3 regions of the Pedobacter cryoconitis genome follow, and region 1 is predicted to be linked to each of the others. Evidence: riboswitches for the same ligand, from Rfam matches in the RefSeq annotation. Region 1 holds a riboswitch; each other region holds the start of a gene.
What was found. A riboswitch is a leader RNA that binds a small molecule or an ion and turns the genes downstream of it on or off. The one in region 1 is predicted to bind cobalamin.
Positions count from the first base shown of each region.

Region 2: linked by a shared signal. The riboswitch ahead of AY601_RS03895 (ABC transporter substrate-binding protein) and the one ahead of AY601_RS11490 (TonB-dependent receptor plug domain-containing protein) in region 1 are both predicted to bind cobalamin.
Region 3: linked by a shared signal. The riboswitch ahead of AY601_RS09350 (acyl-CoA thioesterase) and the one ahead of AY601_RS11490 (TonB-dependent receptor plug domain-containing protein) in region 1 are both predicted to bind cobalamin.

Region 1 is NZ_CP014504.1:2,779,404-2,786,577, forward strand. Features, by position in the region: gene AY601_RS11475 (DUF5074 domain-containing protein) at 1-1,045, opposite strand, end outside; gene AY601_RS11480 (hypothetical protein) at 1,061-1,960, opposite strand; gene AY601_RS11485 (YncE family protein) at 1,981-3,117, opposite strand; gene AY601_RS11490 (TonB-dependent receptor plug domain-containing protein) at 3,141-5,180, opposite strand; cobalamin riboswitch at 5,274-5,465, opposite strand; gene AY601_RS11495 (polyphosphate kinase 2 family protein) at 5,507-6,388, opposite strand; gene AY601_RS11500 (penicillin-binding protein 1A) at 6,646-7,174, shown strand, end outside.
Region 2 is NZ_CP014504.1:914,590-921,763, reverse strand. Features, by position in the region: gene AY601_RS03910 (TonB-dependent receptor) at 1-533, opposite strand, end outside; gene AY601_RS03905 (ABC transporter ATP-binding protein) at 585-1,616, opposite strand; gene AY601_RS03900 (iron ABC transporter permease) at 1,616-2,644, opposite strand; gene AY601_RS03895 (ABC transporter substrate-binding protein) at 2,655-3,824, opposite strand; cobalamin riboswitch at 3,851-4,028, opposite strand; gene AY601_RS03890 (AAA family ATPase) at 4,074-4,610, opposite strand; gene cbiB (adenosylcobinamide-phosphate synthase CbiB) at 4,618-5,553, opposite strand; gene AY601_RS03880 (pyridoxal phosphate-dependent aminotransferase) at 5,538-6,551, opposite strand; gene AY601_RS03875 (cobyric acid synthase) at 6,556-7,174, opposite strand, start outside.
Region 3 is NZ_CP014504.1:2,173,951-2,181,124, reverse strand. Features, by position in the region: gene AY601_RS09365 (Rpn family recombination-promoting nuclease/putative transposase) at 1-43, shown strand, start outside; gene AY601_RS09360 (quinone oxidoreductase family protein) at 101-1,069, opposite strand; gene AY601_RS09355 (Crp/Fnr family transcriptional regulator) at 1,142-1,720, opposite strand; cobalamin riboswitch at 2,029-2,214, shown strand; gene AY601_RS09350 (acyl-CoA thioesterase) at 2,463-2,846, shown strand; gene AY601_RS09345 (Lrp/AsnC family transcriptional regulator) at 2,884-3,345, opposite strand; gene metE (5-methyltetrahydropteroyltriglutamate--homocysteine S-methyltransferase) at 3,582-5,897, shown strand; gene AY601_RS09335 (DUF4256 domain-containing protein) at 6,138-6,704, shown strand; gene AY601_RS09330 (TonB-dependent receptor) at 6,779-7,174, opposite strand, start outside.

The DNA of each region.
Region 1 (7,174 bases):
TAGCAATAAAAACTGCGTTCTCTTTGGTAGAAGCCGTAATAGATCCAGGATGCCATGCACCCCATGAGCCAAAAACTGTAAAAGGAACTGTAATCGATTCAACATCAAGTGAAGCATTGATTTTAAACAGCTTAGTACCACCTGCAGCCCAGATATTCCCATCTATAGTGCGGGTAAAGCCCACAGAAACACCAGGAATCTTCTTCACTACTTTATTATCGGCTGCATTCAGGATCACTATGCCATCTGTTGAAGAAAGCACAAAAATATAACCACCTTGTTTGATCATATCGCCAACCTGACCGCCTATGCCGTCAATAGTACGGCCAATAGCCAATGTATTTAAATCAACCGGGAATACTCCCTTACCTGAGCTCAGCAGTCCTTTAGTTTCATTAATACCCACAAATGAACGCCAGTCATTACCACCCTGACTCGGTATACGGGCCAGTTCTTTCATATTGTATTCATTCGTAACCACCATAGGGCCTCCTACTTTAGAAACCAGGTAAAACTTGTTTTTAAAAACAACACCAGATTGCAAGGTAGAAGATACAGGGTTCAGATCTTTGGCCGGATTTTCTTTCACAAAGATGCTGTCTTCCATTTTATTGGTATTGTAACGGTAAAAACTTACTGTCCCTGTTCCATGCCCAAACCAGCCTTCATTTAAGATATAAAAACCATTTTCATATTTATCCCAAACATGGATCTGGTAATCAACAGTGATTTCACCACCAGCAGTAGCAGCTTTAAAGCTTATTTTAAAGTCTCCTTTATTCACCGCTTTAAAAGTATATACAGAATCAGATCCGGTACGTGCACCATTCACCGTCCAGCTGTAAATAGCATTTTTAGTATTGGCAAGCTTAGGATGCAATAACAATGTATCATTAACTGTAAGAGAATCCTTCCCATTATTCTTTAAAGATTCTGTAGTCTGCGGCTGTAGTAAAAGCGCTTTTTCATTATCTTTTTTACAAGAAGAAATAGTCAGGATGGATAGACTGGCAAACAAATAGGGTATTGATTTTTTAAAATTCATTGGTTTTAATAATTGTTAATTTAAATCTGCAGCGCCTCTTACCTCGGTAGAAATTTCGCCTAACATCGTATTGCCTTTTTCATTCTGTCCGGTATATACCTTTACGAAGTCGATTTTTGCTAAAGTAACAGGCTGACCAGCACTATTTACAGCCCATGAAAGATCAAATGAATTGTATTGGTTAGTTTCAAAATTGTCCCCGGTTGACCAGCTGTCTGTATAGCCATAGCTGAATGCGCGGTTCACATAAATATCTCCCTGCATACCCCAGGTAGACTTTAGCTTTGTTCCAGTAAAGGTTGTACTGGTTTGATTTGGCGCAAATAATGGGTAATAGTTATGTCTATGGAACTGATTAACTTGTACTTGTCCTGATCCGCCCTGGTTATCCGTCCAGTTTACATTCGCTGTAGCATTAGGATTGGTATAAGTAATCTGGTAATTTTTAATCGTACCCACAGCATTGTATTCACTACCCGCAAGCTCATACCATGCATCATCTGGTAAACCATTGCCATTTACATCCTGGCTAACCATCACTATTCCAGGCTCTGACCATTGCAACACTGGGCCTAATGGATTACCATAAATAGCCAGATCATAGCCTTGTTTGTTGAGAATAGAGTGGTCAAATCCGAAAACGATATAACCGCCATAGCCACCAAGGGAGATCATACCAGTCTGGCTTACATCACCAATGATACGCTGTGCACCAGCTAAACTACCCAGACTTTCATTAATAAACTGTCCTGGAGCAGGTAAATATTCAAATACTCTGGAGATGAATTTACTATTGACAGCAGTAGTTTCTTTTCCTGTTGTTAATGCATGAGTTTCGTTTACATCTTTTTTACATCCCGCAAATACAGCAGCACCTATCAGTGCGATTAAAAGGGGTTTTAAATTTGTGTTCATAGTTATATCTGGTTGATTGGTTAATAAACAAAAGCAAAATGTGCAGGAATATCACCTGTGGTTACTTGAAATTTCTTTATACCCGCAGAATTAAAGCAATATAAAGTACCAGGAGAAACATAATCCTTTGCGTCAGTCACAAATACATCCTTGGTAATCGGGTTAACCGCAATTCCATAAGGAATTGTTATTTCTTTATTTGTACCATCGGTAATGAAACTCTTGCTCAATGGAGTCTCTGTTTTCACATCAATCATTCCATAGGTAATTTTATTATCACCCGTTTCATAATTATATTCAGTACTATAGTAGTAAGCAAGATCATCATCTATTACAATTTCACTTACTCCTATATCAAATGATTTTTTCACCTTTTCAGTTTGGGTATCAATAACGAAAAGTTTAGAAGGTATATTCATGTAATCCCCTCTTGAACTCACATACAAATCACCATATTTATCTGCCTTCAGGCGATGAAGATTAATAGCCACATCAATTTTATTCGTTACCTGAAAGCTATTCAGATCAATCACAGAAACCGTTCTTTCATAATTTGTAGCACTGTAACCACCAGAATTGGCTACAAATAATTTACCTCTCACTACAGCCAGTTCTTCTGGCTGACGACCAACTTCAACACGTCTTTTTTCGGTAAGTGTTGCCGTATCGATCTCAATAACAACACCATTGCCAGCTGTAGGATCACCTAAAGTACCTAAATAGGCACTTGCATAACCCTTGCCTTTATAGAAAGTGATGTATCTGCAATTGGTGAAAGGAATCTGACCGATTTTTTTACCGGTTTTAGCATTTAAAACCTCTATTTTATTAGAGAGATTCACAACTACGTATACTTTAGAACCATATACACCTATATCATTCCCCACATCACCCAAGCCTTTAACGATTTCAGGATTGGCCTGGTTATAGATATTCCGGCTATAATAACCAGAAGAAAAATCTAAATAATCCAAGGAGGCTTTATTCATATTCATATTGCCTTCATTGAGTAAATAAAGGCCTTTTACAGGACCAGATGGTGTTGGTTCCAGTATTTCGACTTGTTCAGGAGCTGGCTGAGGGTCCTTCCTGCAAGAAAACAGGGATGCTGATACCATAATGGCCAGTGATAAACGATAAAGGAGCTGTTTTTTCATGTTTGATTATTTAAGGTTATATTTTAATAAGAGTAAGCTATGGTGAAACGATACGAACGGCCAGGCATCGGGAAATTGGCAATCACATCGTAATATTGATTCAGGAAGTTGTTTACTTCAGCAGAAAGACGAAAGCGATCGTGCTTCAACACTTTGGTATAATGAAAGGCAATATCATGCGTATACCAGGCAGGTACATAATTATATACATTATTGGCTCCCTGATTAAACCGCTGACCAACATAGATATAACTATAATTCATGGCCAGATTTTTCCAGTCAGCGCCCAAAATAAAGGAGCCGCTGTTTACTGGTGTATATACAATCTGATTTCTATAATTCAGGTTCTTATCAGTTACGTTTAGCGCCTGTTGATAGGTATAAGTTAACCCGGTAGTCAAGGAAAGATCCGTGGCGATATTCCATGCGGTCTGTACATTCACATCCAGCCCTTTGATTTCTACTCTGCCCAGGTTTTGCATGCTCCAGCGAAACAAGTTTGCACTGGGTACAGCAACAATTTTGTTTTTTACCTTATTGTAATAAGCATCAGTCTGAATTGATATTTGCTGTAATTTCTGTCCTTTAAAAGTCTTGATATAGGTCAGTCCCAGATCATATTGTTTGGTATATTCTGGTTTGAGCAATGTATTGCCAATAGAGGTATAATACAAATCGTTAAAAGTAGGCATCCGGAAAATACTCTTGTAAAAACTACGTATACGGAATTCCTTCAGGCTGTCAAATGGCTGCCACGAAACCATTACCGTAGGTGTGAGCTCATTTTTGTTTCCCGCAGAAAAAAACTGCTTTACTTTATCATTTACATAAGTGCTGAGTAAATTTGCCTGCACATCAATTCTTTCAAAATGAATTTGGGTAGCTAATGCTGTCAGGAAGGTATTCCTTGTGGGATAAGCAAAGTAGTCCAGATTTGCATCTAAAGTGTTATACTGATAATCACCCGATAAAACTACATCCCAGAATGAATTGATTTTATACCGGTTGGTCAATGATAAATAGAGTTCCCGTTGTTTGAATCTGTTATCCAGGAATCCATTGTCTTTCACAAAATCCGGATCCAGATAGCGCACATAATCCCTGGCGTATTTTGCTGAGGCCATCAGGTTATATCTACCCGCCTCTTTTTTATAACTGGATTGAACAAAAAAGTTCTCATTCCATAAACGCTGAGTGAAGTCATACCTGTTACTGACAATTGCACCAGGCAAACCCTGATGATCTTTATAGTAATACACTTTGGCTGCCCAAACACTACTATCTTGCAATTTGCCATTCAATCCTGCCTCTGCACGCATCGTTTCGATGTCTGCATTCTTTCTTACAAATGTGCTGTCATACACTCCGTTGGTATACCTGAACTTATAGCGTCCATTCGCATTTTTATATTCCGTACTCAAAGAAGCAGAAATGGCATCGCTGATTTTATGCTGCCATAACACGCTTGGATTAATCAGCCCAAATGAGCCTCCTTTAACAGCAGCTTTAACGTGATCGGTCTGCCCATTTTCAAATTCAGGTTGTTTGGCATTCAGGTATAGAGAACTTCCAGAGGCGAAACCTCTTGCGGATTGGAAAATAGTACTCTTCTGTCCATTATAAAGTTCTATTTCTTCGATATTGTCTAAGGAGAACTTGCCCAGATCGACTTGTCCATTTTGCGCATTCCCTAATTGTACACCATCATAAAATACGGCGGTGTGGTTAGTGCCCATACTTCTGACGTTAATCGTCTTTAAGCCCCCTATCCCTCCGTAATCTTTCAATTGTACACCAGAGAAAAACCGGATCGCATCTGCAACCGATAAACTATTTAATCTTTCGAGATCTTTGCCAGACAGGATTTGTAATGGGGAAGCGGAAAGCTGACGTTTGCCAAGTTTTATAGCACGAATAGAAACTTCTTTCAGCTCATTCGCCTTCTTTACGGAGTCGGTTTGTGCTGAAGAATTATAAGGCACAAAAATCCCAAGCCATAGTATAGCAGAAAAGCCGAAAAAAGAATTACAAATGCCATCAAAGGCAAATTTTCTTTTAGTCATTTTGTTGTGAGGGTTACCCACAGCAAACAGCAGATTAAGGAAATGATTACGTCAATAAAAGCACTCACCCCTAGCTTCAATCCCCGAAAGCTATGAAATTATAAGGCTAGAGGCAGGTCTTCTGACTTACTCCCGGAGATTCATGCCTTCCCCGTGTTTTTAACATGAGTGGCTGGATATGGATTCCGTTAAGGAGCTTACAGCTGCGGGACAGTTATGGATTTACACCATATTCCCTTTTAATCCTGACCAGCGAGATCAGGAACCAAAAGCGACGCAAAGTTATTAAAATAAGCGATATAGCATGACATGCTATTTAATTTTTTTTACTCCTCTCCCATTAAATTTTTCTTGTACCCTTCTAATTTTTCCATTTCCTCAGTGGGCAGTACAGGATATTTGAGTTTCATTCCTTTGAAAGTTTCTTCCAGGATCTGGCTAATGGTCAAACGGGCAAACCATTTTTTATCAGCTGGAATAATATACCAGGGTGCATTTTTAGTCGATGTTTCTGTAATCGCATCTTCGTAAGCTACCATATAATCTTTCCATAACGCTCTTTCAGCAATATCTGCGGAGGAGAACTTCCAGTTTTTTGCAGGATCATTTATTCGGTCCAGAAAACGCACTTTTTGTTCATCCTGCGAAACATAAAGAAAGAACTTAAGGATGATCGTTCCATTCTCAGTCAGTTGTTTCTCGAAATTACGAATACTTTCATAGCGCGCTTTCCAAAAGTTCTTATCTACTTTTTTAACGTCCTCATACCCCGGAATTCTTTCATTTAATATATATTCAGGGTGAACCTTACAAACAAGTACATTCTCGTAATGTGACCGGTTATGAATACCAATTCTACCTCTTTGAGGCAGCGCAAGATAGTGTCTCCATAAAAAGTCATGCGCATATTCATTGGAATTGGGTGTTTTAAAACTAAACACCTGGCAACCCTGAGGATTTAAGCCAGACATCACATGCGAAATTGCGCTATCCTTTCCTGCAGCATCCATCGCCTGAAAAATAATCAGTACTGAATGTGAATTTTCAGCATACAATGTTTCCTGATGATTGCTTAATTTTTCCTTAATAGAGGCGAGCGTTGCCTTACCAACTTTCTTACCGAGATCTCCATTATAATGGGTACTGTAGTCTTTTAACTTTATCTTTTGACCTGCGGGCGCTAAAAAGCGGTTGGTTTCTTTACTCATTGATCGTATCATTTAAATCGCATCTGAACAGACGGGATTTCAATTTACCAAAAATCAAGCCATATCAAATACTACCCGTACCTATTTCTTGTTTATAAAATTCTGAATTTGGTTTAAATTGTCTTTCTTTGCCTTCTAAATTGAGCTATATTTCCAGTATATATACTTAAGAATCCAACGATTTCGTTTAAAGGGTTTGATTTGGATATAGGCTCAGCAAAGCTTACACTGTTTTACTAATTTTTTGACCATACTATATGTTTAAAGAGATCCATAATAAATACCTGCGTTACTTCTCCGTATTTATTTTCTGTATCATCATTTTCTTCTGTGCACTTCAACTGAATTTTCTGTGGCTGTTCGGCTACTCTCCTTCCTATAAGGATATTAAACTACCTACGCAAAGTGTGGGTTCGGAACTTTACACTTCAGACGGGAAGTTAATAGGGCGATACTACAAAGAGAACCGTACCCCTGTTATTTTCAAACAGATTTCACCAAGTGTAATCAATGCATTGGTCGCAACAGAAGATGTCCGTTTCTACAAACATATGGGAATTGATTTCAGGTCATTATTATCAAGCGGTCTTTCAACAGCCACAGGCGATAAAAGAGGTGCAAGTACGATCACCCAACAGCTGGCAAAAAACATGTACCGCACAAGGTATAACAAGTCACAAGGCTTTATCAAGCATATTCCTGTCATCAGAACTATCGTTTCCAAGTTAAAAGAATGGATGACAGCTGTAAAACTGGAAGGCAATTATTCTAAAAATGAGATTATTA
Region 2 (7,174 bases), 1.9 Mb from region 1:
CCATACTCGGCAAAAACATTCCCATGGATATCACCAAAAGATTTTTTAGTGATGATGTTCACTACCCCACCCATAGCCGATGAGCCATATAAGGCAGAAGCAGGCCCTTTGAGCACTTCAATACGCTCGATATCCGATGGATTAATCGTAGCAATACTTGCTGTACCCGCCGGACGACCATCAACTAATAATAAAGAACGTTGATTTAAGCCGCTTGTTTGTGGCCTGAAACCACGAATACCAATTCCAGAAGACAAACCCGGATATTGTACAATACTGATGGAAGAGTTTTTTTTCAATAGATCCGTTACTTCCTGCGAAGAAGTCATCTCTATGACTGCTTTACTGATGACCGTCATACTTTGCGGTACATGACGTCTTTTAATCTCCGTCCTTGAAGAAGTAACGACCACTTCGTCAAGTGCATTCGTCTTCACAGAATCAGCTTTTTTTTCCTGCGCTAATGCAGAACTGCTGAGTAAAACCGTACCTATAAGCAGGTTTTTAAATAATAAAGGTAAATTTTTATTCATATAAATTAGTATTGGTGTGTTTGTGTTGTAATAGCTCAGATGATCGGAATATTAAAGTGCCTGGAGAAATCCACGCAAGGAAGTATAGGTAGCTGATTCATTATTCTTTTGTACAGTCCAAAGTGTATCCGGCCCTTCTCCGCTCACAGAAACTTTTAAAGTATGAGTTGTTGCTGATTTTAAAGTATGAGTTGTTGCTGAGGATATACTAAAGCCATTTCTGACCAAGGCCTTTTTAGTCCAGAAAGCAGCAACGCCCTCTCCTGTCACTTTGATATCGCGTTTCCCTGAATAATGAATATTAAAGGTGCCACTCGCCGCATCAAAGACAATTCCATCTTTCTCAAATGCATGTTGAAAAGCCCCATTTAAGACCAGCTCTTCTGGCAATCCGGCATCCAGCTGTCCACCATTGCGCATCAGCCAGATCTGGTCAGCAACCTGCAGTGCCAAATCAAGTTCATGTGTAGAAAGTAAAATCGCTTTATTAGTTTCTTTAGCGAGCTGATGCAATAAACGCATGAGTTGTATCCGGCTAGGCAAATCAAGGTGAGCAGTAGGCTCATCTAAAATAATCAGCGGGGTATCTTGTGCCATTGCCCTGGCCAACATCACTTTCTGACACTCCCCGTCGCTCAGACTATCCATTTTTCTGCCTATAAAAGCTCCGGTATCTGTAGCCTTTATAGCCTGTTCAATAATATGTTTGTCTTGTTCAGTCAATATGCCCAGCCACCCTGAGTAAGGATAGCGGCCCAATGAAATGAGCGAATAAACATCCAGGTTACCAGCGCTGACCTTATCAGTGAGTACCAGGCTTATTTTTTTTGCAACCTGCGCTGGTTTAAGCTTGTTCAGCACTGCACCGTCCAGTATAATTTCACCTTTCAGCGGCTGTTGTAATCCAGAAATAGTTCTGAGCAGCGTAGATTTACCGCAACCATTCGGACCTAGCAGACAAACCAGCTGCCCGGCATGAAGTTCTAAATTTAAAGGGCCGGCAATCACTTTGGATTTCCCCTTTCCTGTTTTATAACCTATGGCCAATGCTGAGGTCTGTAATAATGAGGTTTGCGCTTCCATTAGAATCCTCTTAATTTAGTTGGCCCGGCAATAATCCAGATCACAACAGGTGACCCTACCAGTGCAGTAATCACATTGATTGGCAAAACAGTCTGACTTCCTGGCAATTGTGCAACCAGATCACAAATCAGCATTAAGACTGTTCCAATCAGACAACAAGCAGGAATTAAAATACGGTGGCTTGAAGTATGGAATAAAGCTCTTGCTAAATGCGGCACAGCTATCCCTATAAAACCGATTGGACCGCAAAAGGCAGTAATCCCTCCTGCTAAAATGCTTGTACTGCCAATAATCAGAATTCGTGCACGCTTTACAGTCAACCCCATGCTTCTGGCGTAATTGTCGCCCAGGAGTAAAGCGTCCAGCAATTTTGAAGACAGGAATGAAATTAATAAGCCCGCAAATACGACAATGGCTAAAATTAACAGTTGCCCGCCGGTTACCCCGCCCAAAGAACCAAATGTCCAGAGCAAATAATCTTTAATCAGCTCAGGTGAGCTAAAATACTGCCAGATACTAATTACTGAAAGTGTGATATTCCCAATCATCACGCCAACGATCAATACAATAACGTTATCTTTTAAAGAAGAGGAAATGGACACGATCAAAATCATGATCAATGCTGCTCCTAAAGAAGAAGCCACAATAATTAACCAGCTTCCCGAAATGCCCAATTCTTTAATGGTGTATAAACTGGTAATACTCCCGGCAGACAGCATGACCAGGGCTACCCCTAAACTAGCACCAGCAGTTATTCCTAAAACTGAAGGCCCTGCAAGTGGGTTGCGGAAAAGTGTTTGCATCTGTAAACCGCTGACAGATAAGCCGCAGCCCACAATAACAGCTGTCAGGGCTTTAGGTAACCTGATTTTTTCAATGATATAAACCCAGGTATCATTTCCTGAATCAGCGCTAAATAAGACCTTGACTACGTCTTTCAAAGGGATATGGACGGAACCAAGGGCTACATCAAGCAAGAAAGCCACCACTAATATGGCGAGCAATACTAAAACTTTTATTTTGTTCAATTTCTTAGGATTAATTCAATTGCTTGTAATAAACGAGCTGGTAATCCGGTAGTAATTCGGGATGAAAGATCTTGATTAAGTCGCTTAAGATTAGCTGTGGGTTAACAGCTCCGGATTCCCAATAATCATTGGAACCAATATCATTTACCTTTTTATTAAAGTTAAAAATGTGGTTTTCTTTAAATGGTTTAAAATCAGCATAACGATTGTCTATTGCTTTGATCTCATTTTTACTATCTACGGTTCCTACATTCAACCAGAAATCTGCCTTTAGGGCAACTGGGGCAACAGTTTCAAAATTAAGTGGCAAACTACCTTTTCCATGAACATCTGCCCATTTATAATTTGTGCCGGCATCCTTCAGAAACTGAACCATGTAACTGTCACCATCCGGTACATACCATGTTCCTTTATAAGGCATCCCACAAACCAGCGTAGGCTTAGTTACCGCTTTTTTCCCTATGGCTGCCAGGCGGTTATATTCTTTTTCTACTGCATCAAATTTAGTATTAACGTAGTCTTCCTTATCCATCAATGCGGCCATTAACTTAACCCATTCTGCACGGCCAAGCGGCGTAGTTTCCAGCCATTCAGAATTGAGCATTACAGGTACACCCGCACCGGTCAGCGTTTCGTATTTACTGAATTTAGCATCAGGGCTTCCCATCACCATCACCAGACCTGGTTTCATACTGATCAGCATTTCATCATTCATGGTTCCGTCTATACCAACTTCTTTGACTTTACCCGCAGTTATGTTTTTTCTTACGGTTTCAGAACTTACATATTTTAAGCTCCCCAAACCTGTTATTGCATCTGCTGAACCTGCAAAATCAGCTAATGCGATGTGCATAGATGACATGGCTATTAGGCTTTGGACAGGAATTTGTATCAACTGTGCTTTTTTATAGCCTTCCGGAGCCTTTGCCCCTTTCGCTAATAAAACATATTGAACGGTGTCTGCATGTGCGCCCATACTGGAATAAATACTGACCACTTTATAGTCCTCATAATAATCGATATTAAAGCCTTTGGCGTATTTGATTGCCGCACTGCCGGTCTTTGCGGAGGTATGTTTTTGGCCAGACTGGTTCTGCTTGCAGGAGGTAATCAGCAACAGAGAAACGATCAGACAGGAGAATATTCCCCTGAATGATGAATAATTTGTTTTTTTCATCATAAAGTTTAGCCTTTCTTCCGAAAGCATTTAATAACTATTCCTAAGGCAGGTCTTCTGACTTCCTCAAACTGCGACCTTCCCTTCTTTGCGAAAGTGGTTTTAACAGCAGTTCAATAACGAGGTTTACAGCAGCGGAGACTGTTCCGGATTTACGCCGGGATTCCCTTAAAGCATTTTACGGGCACTTGTTCAATTTTTAATGCGCTTAAAACAGATGCTTCCCTAAAATGCAGCCTTAAGACTGCAAACCTAGATAAAATCGAGGATAAATGCAATGCGCGCTGCCGGCGAGTTTTTGGGAACATCAATCAGCTCGAATCCGCAGGCAGTATAAGCCTTACTGATGGCTTCGTTCAGGAGCACTGCCTCTTCATAGGTTTGCCAGCGTTCACTGTCATTTACATAAATAGCTTCCCATGGTGGGAGTATAAAAACCTGCTTGTGATAAGGGTAAAGCGCTAAAGCAGTATAATATTCTTCCGAAACAGCGACTTCAGCTACATTCAGGTAAGCAATAATATCAGGAATAGCACGGTCAAAGAAAACAATACGATCTGCAGGTGCCTGATTCCAGGAAAGGATCATTTCCCGAAAAACTTTAGCTGAAAAACAGGAAATATCTATCCAGGGCAAACAACATGATCCTTTTGCGGCCTCCTGAATGATCATCTTTCTGGATATTTCTTCAGCACAAAAATAACCTTGTTGCTGCAATCCGTTAATCAGGGTTGTTTTACCTGAGCCGGGGCCTCCGCTAATGATATATTTTTGTACTGGACTGGTCATGGAGTGTTTAGAGCTGAAAGAAATAGATGCTGATGGATAGCACCATGAGCAGGCAAACCCCCTGATTGATACTGCTCACTATTTTGAATTCTTCGTGTTTAATTTCACGGCTGTTGCTACCGATAAGTGGTTTGTCAACCAAAATCCCATGGTAAACATTCGGCCCCCCAAATTGAACATCCAGTATACCGGCGAGTGCCGCTTCAGGATAACCAGCATTCGGGCTTTGATGCTGATGCCCATATTTCATTACGAATTGCCAGCCCCGCATACTAAAAGTTACTAGCAGCATTAATACGGTTGTTATTCTTGCCGGAATAAAGTTGGCAACGTCATCCAGACGCGCTGCGAATTTCCCAAAATATTCATACCTGTCATTGCGATAACCGATCATGGAATCCAATGTATTAATCATTTTATAAGTAAGCATACCAGGGATACCAGCTATAAAGTAGAAAAACAGCGGTGCAATTACGCCATCGCTCAGGTTTTCTGACATAGTTTCAAAAACGGCAACACGGATCTGTTGTTCGTCAAGATTGGATGTATCACGCCCTACGATACGGGATAAGCGTTTGCGCCCGGCTTCGAGCCCTTTATATTTCAAAGTATCAAAAACTTGTTTCCCTTCGGTAATCAGTCCTTTATTAGCCAGAGCGTAATAGACAAAAGCAGTGGCAAAAAGAAAATATACAGGCACACTGTGGCTCAGCATAAAATGGATCGCTCCGTAAAAAACTAAAAATGTTCCGGAACATAAGATCAGCACCATGATCATTCCTTTAAGAAATCTGAATTTCCCCTGATTCAGGTACTTTTCACCCAAATTGATCAGACTGCCAAAAAACCGGACTGGATGTGGTAAACCTTCGGGATCACCAAAGAGTAAATCCAGCAGATAACCTGCAAGCAAGGGAATTACAATGATTATATAGTTTTCCATTCAGCTAAAGCATTAATCAGCAATTGATTTTTATTTTGACTTAAAGTGGCGATACGGATATGTTTTTCGGTAAGTCCTCTGAAATTCCCCGCATCACGGATCAATATATTAAATTCTTTTAGTAAAAACTGTTTTAATATCGCGCCGGTATGCTGATTTGTAGTAGCCAGAAAAAAATGGGTATGACTGGGATAAACTTTCAGCGGACTGCCCTCCAGTTTCCTGATCAACTCATTCCTGTCTGTTAACAATTGCTGCAGGGGAATTTGTATCGTATGGAGATGATCAAAAATAAAATGACCGGCTGCTATAGCCATTGCATTCACTGCCCAAGGCAATTTAAATGACTTTAACCGGTCAATTAACACTGGATTGGCAGCGATATAACCTAACCTTAAACCCGGAATAGCATAGGCTTTGGTCATAGAGCGTAAAACGATCAGGTTGCTGTATTTTTCAATTAAACCAAGTACTGAGGTAATCGATAAAGTAAATTCAATAAAAGCTTCATCAACAACAAACAGGACTTTTGGATGTTTATGAATTAAGGTTTCCAGTTCTTTAAAAACTGATCCGGTAGGATTATTCGGGTTGCAGATAAATAGCAATCCGGTATCACTGGAAATACCGGTCTCCAAATCGTCCCAATTCAGGAAATGCAGCTGATGCCCGAATAATTTACAAGCATCTTCATACTCTGCAAAAGCAGGGATAGTTATTGTTGATTTCCCATTTTTAAAAGCCTGAGCAACCAGATAAATACTTTCGGTACTACCATTGGTGACCAATATATTTTCAGATTTAAAGCCATAGAAAGAGGCTATCTTTTGAGTAAGGCTTTCTGCCAGTACTTCAGGATAACGCTGCACGTGGTCCCATTGCGTAAAAAGATGTTCTTTCAGGCCTTTTGGTGCTCCACCATGCCATACGTTCGTACTAAAATCTGCTGCTAATGTTTGCTGATGTAAATATCCATCGTCTCCGTGTCCCTGAAACATTTTATTAATCTTTTATATGCTGGTATACCTGTTCAATATCCAGGTTTTCTCTTAACAATACCGCTAATTTATCATATTGTTCGCTTCGGAATTGCAAATAATCTACATACGGTACTTGCAAATCGGTATAGGGGGCAACCAAATCATTGATGACGACCTCGTTATCCAGAATACCATGCAGGTAGGAACCCCAGCATTTTTCTGATAAAAAATAGCCATCAGTCTGTTTTTCTTCTAAATGGGCTACAGGTTGTGGTGCTCCCTGAACTTTAGTCTCCCCCATATGAATCTCATATCCAATACATTTTTCAGAGAAATCACGGTAGGTAAAACTACATTGTCTGGTCGTTTTTTCATCGCGTAAAAGGGTTTCGACGGGTAAAATACCTAAACCATCAATTTCTCCTGCAGCAGATTCTATTTGACCGGGATCTTTAATAGTTTTCCCCATCATTTGATATCCTCCGCAGATACCAATCACGGTCCGCTGGTTTTGGTGCGCCAGGATAATCGCTTCTGCCAATCCGTTATGCCGGAGTTCAATCAGATCTTCGATAGTATTTTTACTGCCAGGAAGGATTACAATATCTGCCTGAGCGATCCCTGCTGCGGTATGGGTATAA
Region 3 (7,174 bases), 610 kb from region 1:
AGGATTTACTGCGCTCCCTGTTCAGGTAATAGAAAGGCTTTAAACGTAAATAAGAGGGGGTAACCTCCCTCTTATTCTTAATGTGCATTTAAAAAAGCCCTTAAATAATTACTACAAGTCTTTTCCCATCTGTGATTTTGCTGCCCCAGACTTTTTCAATATCATGAATCGGAACTGTGGTTACCTCCATTTTTAGTTGCTGATTTGCTGCAAGGCGAAACATTTCCGGAAGAATCTCTTGAAAAAGCAAGCCGACCTCTTCTTTTGTCCAGCTTCCCAAACCGGAGCCGGAAAGCTGGAGGTCAATGCTGCGAAGTATTTGTGAGGATAAATTGATGGTGTCTCCCGACATCGAGCCTATAGATACATATCTGGTACGGGCAGAGAAAGTTCCGTTGCCTTTTAAGGAAGAGAGAATCAGTTCTGCGGAATGTCCCCACAAATAGTCGATAACGACGTTAATAGGTGTTATTGCGTGTATCTTTTTTAACTGGTCAACAAAAGAAACATCGTCCTGATTCAGGGAGATGATCTGATCTGCTCCAAGGGCAGGTAAAGTCTTCAATATTTCCTCATTTCTTCCGGTTACAATGATCTTTCCTGCGCCATAATATTTTGCAAGCTGAATGGCCATTTTACCAGTAAAACCAGTCGCACCATTGATTAAAACTGTTTCCCCAGGCTGTAATCCGGCACGGAAACGCAATGCCAAAGCTGAACCCATAGCTGCATTTGGCATTGCTGCGGCAGTAGCGTCATCCAATCCATCGGGTACAGGTGAAGACCATTCTTTTAAAAATGTTGCTTGTTCTGCCATCGTACCAGAAGTACCAACACCATAAACGCGCTGTCCGTTTGGTAAGGTTCCAACTCCGTCGGTACCTACTATTTGTATCTTAGCTGTTTTTTCTGAAGAATAATGCTTGCCACTGGCTTTTAATTTATCCAGGTTTTTGATAGATACGGCTTTTACCTGCACTAAAATTTCATGATCGTGCTGAACCACTGGTTCAGGTATTTCTGCATATTGAGGTATTTCTCCTGCCTGATATATTATTGCTGCTTTCATAGTTTATCAATTTATACAGCAAATTTACGGCTGCACTACTCAGTCCGCGATAACATTTGTTATCAAATGAAATCAGGACTTCTCTTTGATAAGCTGGCTTTTAATACGGCTGAGATGAACGGAACTTACGCCTAAATAGGATGCTATATAATGCTGAGGTACCCGCTGAATGATCATTGGCTTTTCCTGCATCAATGCCTGGTATCGTTTTAACGGAGAATCTCTGAGAAAAGAAAAAAAATGGTTCATGTAGTGAAACATCCGGTCGAATAAGCTATTGATAAATTCGTTTTTCAATTCTTGTACGTTTTCCAGTTCTGACAGTATTTTTTCCAGATCCTGTTTACTGATATACCAGAGTATGCACGGCTCAATAGTTTCTATGTTGAGCATACTTGGTATTCCTTTTTTCAGGCTTTCTATGGAAGCCACCGTCTCATTTTCAAAAAAGAATTGCGTGGTGAGATCCTTGCCATCATTATTAAACCAGACACGAATACAGCCTTTCTCAATAAAGAATATCTTTTTTGCAAGTTCGCCTTCTTCAAGCAAGGTTGTTTTTGCCGGGACTTTCAGTTTTTTAAGACAACCCGAAAATCCGGCAAACTGACTATCGCTCATCCGGAATTTTCTCTTTAATTGTTCAAGCATACACTGTTTTTTGCTGAATATCCGGAATTTATTTCAAACAAAACATGAACTTAATATCCTGTCTATAACAATAAGAGTTGATGTTATCACATCCTTGCTAGCCAACATTCATTAAAGAGATATTCTTAGAGCTTGTAGCAGCAGTATTGATTCAAGTCTTTTAAGAATAGGTCAATTGCGTTTAAATGCTGTAGGTGTGCTTAAAAAAATGTAATCTATAAATTGGGTAAAATTAAAGTGAACAATTAACGGTGTTAAGCTAATTTTAGCTGGTTTTATTTTCTACATTGCAAAACTGTTCTTTGCATGTTACATCAAACGGAAATGGTTATACTTAATTGTAGATTAATAGGGAATCGTGTGTAAATCACGAACTGTCGCGCAACTGTAAGTAACTAAAAAAGGTTTTCATTTAAAAAATATCCACTGTTCTACCCATAGAATGATGAAAATCGTTACAAGTCAGGAGACCTGCCTATTCCGAATGGACAATGCTTTCGCGATTCGAAGCCTTTAGTCTGAAAGATGTTTATTCATACATGAAAAAATACGTCCCTGGTATTCAGGTGCTGGTATTGCCGTGTATTTTTATTCCTCCTTTTTTTTTGAAATCTTCCCGTCAGCAGCATTGTATTAAAAATCTAAGAACATTTTAACCGAAGCTAATTTTTCTAAAAAAACTGACAATGCAAACAAACAATCTTAAATTCCAACTTCCTGTTTTAAATAAACTTGGTTATACATGACAACAGAAGAAAAAATCGATCAATCGGAAACGCATGTTTTTAAAGTGGTATTTCCTGATACGACCAATCATCACAATACGATGTTCGGCGGAAGAATATTAATGATGATGACCGAAACGGCATTTATGACTGCTACCCGGTTTTGCAGGAAGAGTTTTGTACTGGTAAGCAGTGGTCAGATAGATTTTAAAAAGCCTATTCCTGCTGGTTCCATGGTTGAATTGGTCGGCCGGGTGCAGTATATTGGCAATACCAGTATCACCATTCAAGTAGAAGTTTATTTAGAAAAAATGAGGGAAGAGTTCAGGGAGAAAGTTGTCTGCGGTGCTTTTACATTAGTAGCGATTGATGAGGATAATAAGCCTGTTTTAATCCAGTAAATTTTTAATTAACCCGGCTTTGGACCCGGGTTAATTTTTAAAAACTAATGTTATACGAGTTTTTTATTTCTGCCATTGCAAAAGTACTGTGTGTACTTCCTATACTTTTAACAGACCCCAATTTGTTGAAAACAAAATCCTGGTAATGTTTCATATCCCTGGCATAAACCTTTAAGATAAAATCAAAATCCCCCGAAATATTATAGCATTCCACAACTTCATCGATCTTTAAAATATCTTCTACAAACTGATGGCCTATTTTTCTATCATGTTGTTTAAGCTTGATATTGCAAAAAACAATAAATCCCTGGTTAAATTTTTCGGGGTCAAGTATCGCAATATACTTCTTAATATATCCATTACTTTCCAACCTTTTCACGCGCTCAAAAACAGGAGATGGTGATAAACTTACTTTGGCAGCAAGCTCTTTTATTGTGTAATTTGAATTGTTACCTAATATCTTTAATAGTAATAAATCTGTGCCGTCCAGTTCTTCCATAGAATAATTTCCCTTAGTGATATCAAAAATAATCACTTAAAAGCATAATATGCTTATGATTGATCGTTAAAAAGTTATTTATCCTTATTTATTGCGTTTTGTGTAGTTTTAAAATCTTCATATATACATTTGTTAGGAATTAAAAACTGATTGTAGCGAATAAAACGCCGGATATTAAGCAATAACCGGGAAATTTTTTTACAATGATTATTAACCATTTAAAAAGTTGAACAAAGATGCAAACGCACAACCTTGGCTACCCACGAATTGGTAGCAACAGAGAACTAAAAAAAGCCTGTGAACAATATTGGTCAGGCAAGATTTCCTTAACCGAATTATTAAGTAAAGGCAAAAATATATCCGAGCACAACTGGAAATTACAGCAGGAAGCAGGAATAGATCTGATCCCTTCTAACGATTTTTCGTATTATGATCAGATCCTGGATATGTCCTTAACAGTAGGTGCTATCCCAAAACGCTATAACCAGGTAGCGCTAAAATCCAACAATGAAATGGATTTGTATTTTGCTATGGCAAGGGGATATCAGAAGGAAGGATTGGACATTACAGCGATGGAGATGACAAAATGGTTAGATACAAATTACCATTATATCGTTCCTGAATTTTATAAAAATCAGGAGTTCAAATTATTCTCTAATAAAATCGTTAACGAGTTTGTAAGTGCAAAGCGGTTAGGGATCAATAGTAAACCTGTAATCATTGGACCAGTTTCTTATTTGTTATTGGGCAAAGAAAAGGAGGAAGGCTTTGATAAATTGGATTTGGTGAAACGTTTGCTTCCAGTTTATGTAGAGATTTTAACAGAGTTAAAAGCGCATGGCGCGGAATGGATACAGTTTGATGAGCCATTTCTTGCTTTAGATATTAATGCTCAGGCGAAAGAAGCTTACCAGTATGTTTACGTTGAGCTGAAAAAGAAATTTCCACTGCTAAAAATCCTGGTAGCTACTTATTTTGAAGGTTTAAAAGATAATTTGGTTTTAGCAGCATCATTGCCTGTTCATGCATTGCATATTGATCTAGTGCGTAATCCAGAACAGCTGGATGAGGTGCTCACTGCTATCCCTGGACAATTAATTTTATCTTTGGGCGTAGTCGATGGAAGAAATGTCTGGAAAAATGATTTTGAGCAGTCCTTATCGATCATAAAAAAAGCGGTAGCTCAATTAGGAAGCGACCGCGTATTGATTGCACCTTCTTGCTCATTATTACATTCACCTTGTGATTTGGATTTAGAAACCAACGATAAAACCTTAACTCCTGAAATTAAGCAGTGGTTAGCTTTTGCTAAACAAAAGATTGATGAAGTAGTGGTATTGAAAGCATTGGCTTCTGAAAACCCGGATGCAATTGCATTGGAGAAATTGGAAGAAAACAAAAAGGCTACCGCTAGCCGCAGCACTTCCAAACTTATTCATAACGAGCAGATCAAACAACGCGTGAATGCTATTACGGCTAAAGATGCAACGCGTACAAGTCCCTTCTCTATCCGTAAAAAGACACAGCAGGAAATTTTACAATTGCCTATTTTCCCAACTACAACTATAGGTTCATTCCCACAGACTCCTGAAGTAAGAAGCTGGAGAGCGCAGTTTAAGAAAGGCGATATTACGCTTGCAGAATATGATACCTTATTGAAAAAAGAGACGGAAGAAACAATTCGCTGGCAAGAAGAAGTCGGTATTGATGTATTGGTTCATGGGGAGTTTGAACGCAATGACATGGTAGAATATTTTGGCGAACAGCTGGATGGTTTCACCTTTACAAAAAATGGCTGGGTACAGAGTTATGGTAGCCGGTGCGTTAAACCTCCTATCATTTACGGTGATGTGCACAGACCAAATGCAATGACGGTTTATTGGACAGAATTTGCACAATCATTAACGAAGAGTTTGGTCAAAGGTATGTTAACTGGGCCTGTTACGATTTTACAGTGGTCTTTTGTCCGCAATGATCAGCCTCGCCCTGTTACTTGTAATCAAATCGCATTGGCGATTCGTGATGAGGTAGTAGATCTGGAAAAAGCGGGAATCAAAGTTATTCAGATTGATGAACCTGCTATCCGGGAAGGATTGCCTCTGAGAAAAGCAGCTTGGCAAGCTTATCTGCAATGGGCAGTAAATGCGTTTAAAATCTCAGCAAGCGGGGTAAAGGATGGAACACAGATCCATACGCATATGTGCTATTCTGAGTTTAACGATATCATTCAGAACATTGCTGATATGGATGCAGATGTGATTACCATTGAATGCTCTCGTTCACAAATGGAATTGTTAGATGCTTTTGCAGATTTCAAATATCCAAATGACATCGGGCCAGGTGTTTATGATATCCATTCTCCAAGAGTACCTTCAAAAGAAGAAATGGTAGCACTTTTAGAAAAAGCGAAAGCTGTAATTCCAGCTGAGCAACTTTGGGTAAACCCTGATTGCGGATTAAAAACCCGCCACTGGCCAGAAACCAAAAGTGCTTTGATTGCTATGGTAGCAGCAGCTAAAGAATTAAGTGCAAAGGAATATGCATTAAATTAGGTGTAACTAGCTTACCTTTAGTCTTATACTTTAATAAAAAAACACGGATTGAAATTTTTAATCCGTGTTTTTTTTAACCAGGTGAATTGAAAGTAACAGAACGTTCCGGATACTTTATTTGGGAAACGTTCTCTAAGAATGTAACTTGTGTTGTGGCAACAAGGGAATTGTGGAACAGATGGATGAAGATAAAGCCAGATACAGCGACGCAGAATGAAAAACAAACTAATCTCTACTCACATGGACAGTTACAAAGAAGAGTTTTCAGCAGAGGAACAAAAAGAGTTTTTTGCAATATGGAAGGTACGTTTTGAGAAGAATATGAACCGCCATAAGGATTTGGACTGGACTGGGGTACAGGAGAAATTAGATGCTCATCCTGAAAAAGTCCGGTCTTTGGTCGCAATGGAAAAAACCGGCGGTGAACCAGACGTTGTCGGTTATGACCAAAAGACAGGGGAGTACATTTTTTATGATTGTTCACCAGAAAGTCCTAAGGGGCGCAGAAGTCTTTGTTATGACCTTGAAGCACATAAATCAAGGAAAGAATTTAAACCGGAAAATAATGTTATTGATGTGGCAGCAGATATGGGTATTGAACTTTTAACTGAAGAAGAATACCAGTATTTACAGCAAATGGGAAAGTTTGATACCAAAACGTCAAGCTGGATAAAAACACCTGCGAATATAAGGGAATTAGGCGGAGCTGTTTTTTGTGACCGGCGTTATGAAACGGTTTTTGTTTATCACAATGGAGCGGAATCTTATTATGCTGCCCGTGGTTTCCGTGGTTCATTAAGGGTCTAGAGATAGGTAAGCTGGTAAAAGGGTGAAAAGAGCCGTCTCCATAAAAAGACGGCTCTTTTATAACCTGGAAGTTATTATAAATTATAACGTAATGTTACCCCATAAGTTCTTGGATCACCAAGAACTCCAGCATATAAGCCAGAGTTACCTGCAGCTGCCTGTAATTGTTCATAATAATTTTTATTCGCAATATTTCTCGCCCAAATAAATGCAGAGAATTTATCTGACTTAAACCCTAATCTACCATTCAATAACGAATAGCCTTCAACATTTAAGACCCTTGAAGGTGTCGGATTTGATGAATATTCTGAACGGTAACTCGCATCGGCAGCAATAAAATATCTGCCTGTTGTAGTAGCCAGTTTACCTGGATTGCTGAACTCTGCTCCACCAGAAACATTCCATTTAGATATTCCTGGTAACTTGCCTCCTGAAGCATCTTTAAATGCTGCCTGCGTAGCTACACCGTT